Regions from separate parts of the Pseudoalteromonas sp. NZS11_1 genome, predicted to be linked through region 1. Evidence: predicted binding sites of a transcription regulator. Region 1 holds the regulator's gene; each other region holds the start of a gene.

Region 1 (3,176 bases):
ACGTTGAGATTATTCACGGTAATCGCCGTATCACAGCCGACCGCTTAGAAGTACATAAACGCGATGAACTTGGCGATAATAAACAATTATTAATTGCTACAGGTAGCCCTGCGCACTTTGAAGAAAAGCAATCAGATGGCACGACTATGAGCGCCAGTGCTGACGAAGTACGTTATGATGTATCTAAGCGTTTTTTAACGCTTGTTGGTAATGCACAAGTATCGCAAGCGGGACAAAAAATAAATGCTAAAAGCATTACCTACGATATAGAGCAGCAGCTAATCAGTGCCGAAAAAGATGAAAACTCAACTGACCGCGTTCACACAATTTTAGTGCCAATCGAGACTAAAAAAAGTAAAAAAAGCGACAAAGGTCAACCATGAGTACATTAAAAGCAGAGCTATTAGCAAAGAGCTATAAAGGCCGTGAAGTTGTAAAAAACGTCGGCCTTGAAGTCAAAGCTGGCAGTATTGTTGGCTTACTTGGCCCTAACGGCGCAGGTAAAACCACCACGTTTTATATGATAGTAGGACTTGTACCTAGCGACAAAGGTAAAATATCGATAGACGATAACGATATTACTCTTTTACCTATGCATAGTCGTGCTAGATTAGGCATTGGCTACTTACCGCAAGAGTCTTCAATATTCAGAAAGCTGACTGTTTATCAAAACTTAATGGCCATTTTAGAAACGCGCAAAGAGTTAAATAAACAAGCTAGAGAAGACACTCTCGATAAATTATTAGATGAATTTAGCATACAACACATTCGTGATAGCCAAGGTATGGCATTGTCAGGTGGCGAACGTCGTCGTGTTGAAATAGCACGTGCGCTGGCAGCAGATCCTAAATTTATATTACTGGATGAACCATTTGCAGGTGTTGACCCGATTTCGGTATTAGACATAAAGAAAATAATAGAACATCTTAAAAATCGTGGGATTGGTGTATTAATTACCGATCATAACGTAAGAGAAACCCTTGATGTTTGTGAAAAAGCCTACATTGTTTCTCATGGGGAGCTGATTGCATCAGGTACTCCAGAACACGTATTAAATGATAAAACAGTACGCGATGTTTACTTAGGCGAGCAATTTAGGCTGTAACATTTACGCCATGTCTTTAAGCATCTGCTAGTATTAATTATAACAACATAAAAGGATTGTTAGAGATACATGAGGCAATCACTACAGCTGCGCATGGGCCAGCAACTTACAATGACTCCACAGCTGCAACAAGCTATTCGTTTGTTGCAACTCAGTACATTGGATCTCCAGCAAGAAATACAAGAAGCTCTCGACAGCAACCCGCTATTAGAGGTTGAAGAAGCAGACTATTCAGAAGACGCTGCAGGTAAAAACGAGCAAAAAGCAGATACAGATGACATAACTGTTAGCGCATCTGCCGATGATGTTCCAAGCGAATACGAACAAGATAGTGGTGAAGCACTTGCAAAAGACACGCTAAGTGACGACATGGCTATGGATGTTAGTTGGGATGAGTACATGAGTGCCGCCCCAGCAGCATCATCGGGTCCGATGCCTGAAGACGAATCAATATACCAAGGCGCCTCTACTGAAACGCTCCATGAGTATTTAATGTGGCAGTTACAACTAACGCCATTTAGCCCTACAGACGAAGCTATTGCTATTGCTATTGTAGAAGCCGTCGATGATTCAGGTATTTTAACACTAAGCTGCGAAGAGATTTTAGAAAGCTTTAATCAAGAAAACGAAGATGATAACGAAGTCGAACTTGATGAAATTGAAGCTGTATTAAAACGCATCCAACTGTTTGATCCTGTTGGTATTGCTGCACGTAGTTTACAAGAGTGTTTATGTATTCAGCTTAACCAGTTTGATAAAGAAACACCTTACATTAATGAAACAAAAATGATTTTAACCGAGCATATTGATTTATTAGCTGCTCGTGACTATCGTACATTAATGAAGAAAACCAAGCTCAAAGAAGAAGAGCTTAAAGAAGTAATGACATTAATACATACTCTTAGCCCTAAACCTGCAGATACTATTGTAAGAGAAGAATCTGAGTATGTTATTCCAGACGTGTCAGTTAAAAAAATTAAAGGCCGCTGGGTTGTTGAATTAAACCCAGATAGCATGCCTAAAATTCGTGTTAATAGCCAATACGCTGCAATGTCTCGCACTGTAAAATCCAGTGGTGACAGCCAGTTTATTCGCTCGCATTTACAAGAAGCTAAATGGTTTATTAAAAGCTTAGAAAGTAGAAACGACACGCTATTAAAAGTAACAAATTGTATTGTTAAACAACAACAAGGCTTTTTTGAACACGGTCCTGAAGCCATGAAACCAATGGTTTTAAATGATGTTGCTGAAATGGTAGAAATGCACGAATCAACAATTTCGCGCGTAACAACCCAAAAGTATATGCATACACCCCGTGGTATATTTGAGCTTAAATACTTTTTCTCAAGCCATGTAAGCACCGAAAACGGTGGTGAATGTTCATCTACAGCAATCCGTGCGCTTATCCGAAAATTAATCGCAGCAGAAAACTCAGCAAAACCATTGAGTGATAGCAAAATAGCGGATATATTGGCTGAGCAAGGAATTAAAGTAGCGAGACGTACAATCGCAAAATACCGCGAATCTCTGGCTATTCCACCGTCAAATCAACGTAAAAGTTTGATTTAAGACGCAAAAAAAGAGGGTAATGCTTATGCAACTAAACTTAACTGGTCGTCACGTAGAATTAACCGATTCACTAAGAGACTATATTAATACCAAATTTGCGAAGCTAGAAAGACACTCTGATCATATTAATAATGTTCATGTCATTCTCGATGTAGAAAGATTAAATCAAAAAGCAGAAGCCACCATACACGTAAGCGGTGCTGAGTTATTTGCCTCTACAGAACATCAAGATATGTATGCCGCCATTGACTCGTTGATCGACAAGCTCGATCGACAAGTAATTAAACACAAAGAGAAGCTTGCTCGACACTAATATGATGAAATTAAGCTCACTTATATGCCAGGACTGCAGCAAAGCTGCGGTCCTTTTTAATAGCAAAAAAAGAATTTTAGAGTTCATTAGCGAACTTGCTCACGACAAACTTCCGTATTTACCGCAACAAGATATTCTTAATGCTTTAATGAGCAGAGAAAAATTGGGTAGTACAGGTATAGGGCGTGG
Region 2 (3,176 bases), on a different contig from region 1:
AAGAGCGTATGCGATGGTGCTTACAACAAGCTATGCCAAAAAGTACACGTATAAGCGACCCTAAGGGAGGTTGCGTAATGTGGCTTGATTTAGGAGGCGAATACGATAGCCAAAAGTTATTTTTACTTGCACTTGAAGTGGGTATTAGCATAACCCCAGGGCTTATTTTTTCGGCCTCTAATAAATATAAAAGCTGTGTAAGGTTAAGTTATGGTGTGCAATGGAACGCGCAAATTGAGCAAGCAATAGTTACATTGGGTAAGCTTACTTTATTAGCTAAAAAGTAATACCAATCTGCTTATATATGGGGTCTATTTAACGTTAAGAAAATTACGCTAGAACTAGGCAAAAGTTTTTGTATCTAGTTGTTCTAAATAAAAATTTTTAACGAAGTTATAGTGCAATTTAATTCGTTAAACTGATCAAAGATTTATACAGGTTGGTATAAGTCAACGAAATACAAAAAAGCAGCATTTAAGTAGACTTAAATGCTGCCAAAGGGATGTTAAATAACGTTTGCTGTACTAATTTTGTTTAAAGCTAAATAACTGGTAACCTTCAAGCTCAGGCACTTGCATTACTAATTGCTCTTCTTGTTTTGCAATATCAGCAAAGTTTCCACATAAAGAGTTAGCACGTTCTTCAAGTGCGCTTGCATGTAGCTCTACTTTTTCTTCTATTTGTGCACCCATATTTTCCATACGTTGTTCAAAGGCATCCATATCACCGCCTGAACCAAGTAACTCAGAGCCTAAAACTACTAAAATACTGCCCATTGATTGCATCACTGCTGATTCAACCGCTGTTTCTATCTGCTGCTTAAATTGTTGTTCAAAGTTTTCGCCAAATTGATTAAAACTTTGTTGGCCCATCACAAATGTACCTTGTTGGTAAAATGTGTTTTCTACTTCGATTTTAATGTCATCCATAAGCTCTGACATATTATCAAGGCCGTCAATATTAAATGCATTGCCCACTTCTTCTAATGCTACTCCGGCAATTTTAACGCCTTCTAGCGCTATATTAGCTACTTCGGGTAATTGTGTGCGTAAACTATCAGAGTACTTGGTTAGCGCGTCGCGCTGCGAATTATTTAGTGCTACAAATTCGCCATTTACAGTTAAGTCACCATGGGTATTAAACTGCATGGTTTTATTGTTGACGGTAAAAATTTCCAATTCGTTTGGCTTAATGCGCACATCATTTTTAAATTCGACGTTACATTCATCATTACTAAATGAAATTGCAGAATCGTTATCGTTATGAGCCATAGCGGCTGGTGAACAAATTAATGCGCTAACTAATAGTAATTTTTTCATGTTTGTTCTCTACTTTTTGTTGATGACGATTAACTAATAACAAGTTTGGTGCCAGTTTTATTTTTCTATAAAAAACAATTGATTAAGTGTTTTTCTTTATTTTTTAGCAAGTCAAAACAATTAATAAATAGCTATTTTTTAGTCAAATTGGCTAACTAATAAAAATTAATAAATTTTATTTATCGATACGATAAAAAACTCTCACTTTCCTCAATTCAAATTTAGCGCTATTTATTCACATTACTGACATGAAGACTATTTACAGTAGTCGCGTGGCTTTATTTTGATGTTAATTTGCAGAGCACTTTGGCATTAAACATTTTTAATTTTACCGGCTATTGCGATAATAAAATCCTTGGTTGGTCTCAAACACTTTATGGAGTGGGTTGTGGGTAAGACATTTAGTTACGATGCGCTAGATGACGATTTTGTTGAAGACGAGTACGAAATGCTCGGACGTAATCAACACGATAAGAACAAGCAAAAGGTTAAAAAGAAGTTGGAAGACTACCTTGAGCAAAAACGCTTGCGTAAAAATCTAGGCGAAGACGATTTAAGCGATTACACCGATTAAATTTCACTAGTATAAATAAAATACCAATTAATATTGAGAGTTTAAATGTGCAGTTATGCGTATGTTTAAGTTTCAATAGTATTGGCAATAAAGAGGCCTTGCGCCTCTTTATTACTTTTCAAAGCGTACTTTTAGCCTGTGCTAATGCTTTTTGAATTGTAAGTTCTAGCTTTTCGGGTTTAGTAAAAGGTGCATAACGTTTAATTGGTGTACCATCTGCGGCAATTAAAAATTTAGTAAAATTCCACTTTATTTTACGTGTTAAAAAACCAGGTAAAGCCGATTTCAAGTGACGAAATACAGGATGTGCATGCTCACCGTTTACATCTACTTTGGCCGCCATTAAAAAGCTCACACCAAAATTAATTAAGCACCCTTGCTCTATTTGTGTTGCGTCGCCGGGTTCTTGCTGACCAAATTGATTGCACGGAAATCCCAGAATAACTAAACCTTGGCTGGCATACTTATTGTGCAAAGCTTGCAGTGACTCGTACTGGTAGGTAAATCCACATTTACTTGCGGTATTAACAATAAGCACAACCTTCCCTTCAAAATCATTAAAGTTGATAGGCTGACCCTGTAAGCTTGTTGCGCTTAATTGATGAAATTTGTGCATATTGGCGTCTTTTTTATTGTTGTTAGCCGCATTTTAACCTGAGTACAATATTTCATAAAGTATAAAGATCGCACTAATTTAAAATTAGAAATAGCCCCATACCGGCAAGCGTAGTGTAATAAATATTATGTGTTTTGTAGGCAACAATAATGGCGACTATTGCTGCGCTTAAATAAGGGTTTTGCCAGTTTAAGTTAATGCCATCTTCATTCAAAAACACGATAGGCACCCAAATTGCTGTAAGCACTGCAGGTGCGCTAAAGCTTAAAAATTGCTGCATTTTAGGGCCTACTTTAAACGGTAAAGCACGGTGTAAAAACAAATAACGCGTAAAAAATGTAATGCACGCCATGAGTAAAATAGTCGTCATCATGGCGTTACTTCCTTTTTAGTGGCTAGTCTTGCTGTGCTGTAACCTGCGGCCATTGCCAGCAGCGCTGAGCAAACAAGCCATAACTCAAATCCTGTGCTTTTTAAAAGCGTTGCGCTAATGCCTGCTACAACTACCGTAACGAGTGAGGCCAAATTTTTAATGCCCGGAATAACCAAAGCTATAAACGTGGCAGCAATGGCAAAGTCGAGCCCTAAATTAGTTAAATCGGGCAGCATTGTGCCTGCTACAATGCCAATTAACGTCCAAATATTCCATGCAATATAAAAGCTAAAA
Region 3 (3,176 bases), 290 kb from region 1:
TGATCTTGGTTAAGCTCTAAATAATCTCGACTAAATACAAAGTCTCCTTCAGGTGTAACACGCATGTAGTCGGTTGTTTTAAAGTCAATAACGGGTATGCCAAAATTATGTAGCTCGTGCATAAAACTTTCTGATATTTGATTACCCAGTAAACTACTGTCATTAAAATCATCATCTAAAAATACAAAACTTGAAACAGCTAATGGTGTTTTTCCATTAACATATTGCAGATTTTCAACCATGTCTTGCATTATCCCGCGTACATAATGGTTTATGTTCTTTCGCATTGGCGGAGTCGGCTTAGTATGACTATTTTTTTGAGCAAAGTCCGATTGAAATAAACGGTCATTGGATACTGGATCTGCAACATCACGCTGATTATTAACGAGTTGCGTTGTTTGGTTATTATTTTGAACCTGGGTCTCATCCGTACCTGTATTCATACCATTTAGTATATGCGAACAGCCAAAGCCCAAAGGTAAACAGAGGGTAATTAATAGATTTCTCATTTTGTGCTCCTGGTTAGTATTCGCTGCGGTATAAGTAGCCATCGCGTTGCTGTATTTTTTCATTACCCCACATCACATTAATTGGGATCTCGGTACTTCCCGCAGAGAGCACCTGTTTATTTTCTATATTCACAAGCCGTGCATTAACTATGTATGCATGCTGCTGGCGAGTCACTGTTCCTGTGATAACTAAGTCAATATTTTGGCGATTACGTAATTTACTTAAATCGCGACTTAAAATACTGTCTGAGTTTTCTGATAAATAGAGGTTATTCCCAAGTCTGTACTCAACCGTGTGATAACCTAGTTGCGTAAATTGTGTAAGCAGACTTTCTTGGATCTGCTGACTTAAGCCTGAGGCTTGCCCTGTCACTAATTTTGTATCTAGTGCATCTGCATAAAAGAAGCTACTAACGCCAACACGTGCATTAGCATTTAATGCTCCATTTAGGTGGTTAAGTTGCGACGTTAAATTAACTACATAGTCATCAACAGTAAAAGGAGCCATGGCCGCTTTAGGTGCATCTGTAGGCACACTTGGTTCTGGCGGTGGCACCAAGTTACAAGCAGCTAAATTTAAAAATAATAAAGGCAGTAAAAGGCGCATAATTGCCATCCTCTTCAAAACATACTGAGGATGAAGCAATTTGTATGCCTATATCGTACTTCTGTAAGGTTGTTGAACATAATAGCTAACAAAACATGCTACTTGTTGCTTTATAAGAGCTAAACAATCATTTTTCGCATCCGCTTAATTGCTATAAGCACCTAACTTCAATCGATAAAAAGTTGTGTTATTAACACTTACGGTTTCTACATTTATCTCAGTGGATAAGATGATATTTTGTGGTATTTTTTTTTGGAATTCGCTGAGCTTCTTTTGCAATGCATTTTTATTTTTAAAAGCGGCAATTTGCAAAGCAAACAATGCCGAGTCGGTTTTTAATATACTTTCGTTATTAACTACATCATTTACACGAGTATTTAGAACATCAGACTCATTTAGTTGTTTTAGGTTAGTAGCAAGCTGCGTTAATTTATTTTCTAACTTGAGTAGCTGCTCTACTTTTGGTTGAGAGCTTTCCCATTGTGCCGCAGAGCTTTTGAGCAGCTCCAAATCAGACTTTTCAATAAGAATCGGTTGCGGGGTTGCTTGAGCCATTTTAACTTGTTGAGATGAGTTACATGCAGATAAAACAAGTACACCCATTAGCATCATGCATTCTAAGCTCCGTTTTAAAAGCATTTTCCTTCCCTGAAATGACGTTGTTTTATGGGGAAATATACCCCCTAAACGCATTTAATTATGAAGGGTGTATTTTATGGATAAACAGATTTTAAGCAAGTTTCTATTTTAACTACAGCTTTACTGGCTTATCGGTGTAGTTACTTACTATGCAATCGAGTTTGTACAACTTGAATACGTCACAGTCTGCTTTTGCATTTTTAAAGTTTTGGTAAGAGCCAAGTTTTAGCCTGTAAAACATTTTGTCGTTTATTTTGGCGGCTTCTACGTTAGTCAATATTTTGTCTCTAAACAACGGTGCTGCTTTAGTATTTAGCTCTTGCCATGCTTTAGCCACACCTTGCTCTGAGTCAACCGAAGCTACCTGTAAAGCAAATACATGTTTAGGTTTATTTAATTCTACAGTTTGTTTTTTATTACTGTAATTTTGTTTAACTTGTTGGCGTGACTTAACATTACGTGTGTTTCGTGGTGAGCGTACAGACTTGCTGCTATACCCTTGATTAGACTGCGCAATAGCTTTGCTGTTTATAATATCGATATGATTTACGAGGTAAGTTATTTCTTTTTCTAATCTTAAAATTCGCTCTATACCTTCACGAGCTTGTTGCCACTGCATTGCGGCATCTTTTAGCTGTGCAAGTTCAAGGGCTGTAATTGATACGTAGTCAGGCGAGTTACTTTGAGGTTGTTCATCAATGGTTTTTATTTCAGGCGAGACGCTGCATGCTGTACCAAATAAAAGCATTAGCAAGCTAAGTAAAAGCCCAATGTTATTTTTTTTATATATAAACATGTATTAGTTGTCCTGAAAGCAGTGTTTTTACACTACATTTCAGTTAAACATTCTCACAAGAAAGCGTTTAACTTTATTTAAGCTGTGAGCTATAAAACTTAGCTCTTCGCATGCTTGTCAGTATTTCGTAAAACACAACGTTGCATACTCCACCCCTTCCTTGAGAGCATTATTTAATACAAATTCAATGCCAATTAACACAAACTTTACAACATAAATAACAATATGTCTGTAATGACTTAAAAACTTTTATTTTAGAGCTATTCCTTTTCTTATTTTATTCTAGGGCCTGTTGACCTTTCAGGATTAAAATTTGTTCAATCTAGGGGCCATTTAATCGCGGCGCGAGGTTTGTAACCTAGTGGGCTAAGTAAAAACCGAGTAACAAAGAGTAAATTGTCCCGAGGCAGAACCCTTCGGGCAGCGCATGTTTGGCATTTATGCTACGTTATCGCCTATTTATGGGGAATAACCACACTACATAGGCTCTGCCTTGCCTAAATACCAAACAGCCTGCTGAAAATTTAACCTCGAAAGATAAACAGGCCCTAATAAAACTCATAAAAAAAGGCGCCGATATAGGCGCCTTTCATGTTTTACGTTAACTGTTAAATCAGTTTTTTAA

The links. Region 1 encodes sigma-54, which starts transcription at its own class of promoters, with help from an activator protein. Its sites were predicted from a motif close to GTTGGCACGNNNNTNGNNT; they were not measured.
Region 2: a site for sigma-54 is predicted at 1,357-1,375, ahead of I6F44_RS19085 (YggN family protein). Genes of this name have one in related genera too.
Region 3: a site for sigma-54 is predicted at 1,150-1,168, ahead of I6F44_RS02540 (FlgO family outer membrane protein). Genes of this name have one in related genera too.

What each region holds. Positions count from the first base shown of each region.
Region 1 is NZ_JADYXK010000001.1:281,768-284,943, reverse strand. Features, by position in the region: gene lptA (lipopolysaccharide transport periplasmic protein LptA) at 1-383, shown strand, start outside; gene lptB (LPS export ABC transporter ATP-binding protein) at 380-1,105, shown strand; gene I6F44_RS01175 (RNA polymerase factor sigma-54) at 1,175-2,674, shown strand; gene hpf (ribosome hibernation promoting factor) at 2,700-2,987, shown strand; gene ptsN (PTS IIA-like nitrogen regulatory protein PtsN) at 2,992-3,176, shown strand, end outside.
Region 2 is NZ_JADYXK010000045.1:2,351-5,526, forward strand. Features, by position in the region: gene I6F44_RS19080 (aminotransferase-like domain-containing protein) at 1-287, shown strand, start outside; gene I6F44_RS19085 (YggN family protein) at 525-1,319, opposite strand; gene I6F44_RS19090 (PA3496 family putative envelope integrity protein) at 1,708-1,893, shown strand; gene I6F44_RS19095 (glutathione peroxidase) at 2,012-2,509, opposite strand; gene I6F44_RS19100 (AzlD domain-containing protein) at 2,583-2,882, opposite strand; gene I6F44_RS19105 (AzlC family ABC transporter permease) at 2,879-3,176, opposite strand, start outside.
Region 3 is NZ_JADYXK010000001.1:569,464-572,639, reverse strand. Features, by position in the region: gene I6F44_RS02545 (FlgO family outer membrane protein) at 1-509, opposite strand, end outside; gene I6F44_RS02540 (FlgO family outer membrane protein) at 523-1,116, opposite strand; gene I6F44_RS02535 (SPOR domain-containing protein) at 1,261-1,755, opposite strand; gene I6F44_RS02530 (SPOR domain-containing protein) at 1,868-2,551, opposite strand; gene galU (UTP--glucose-1-phosphate uridylyltransferase GalU) at 3,160-3,176, opposite strand, start outside.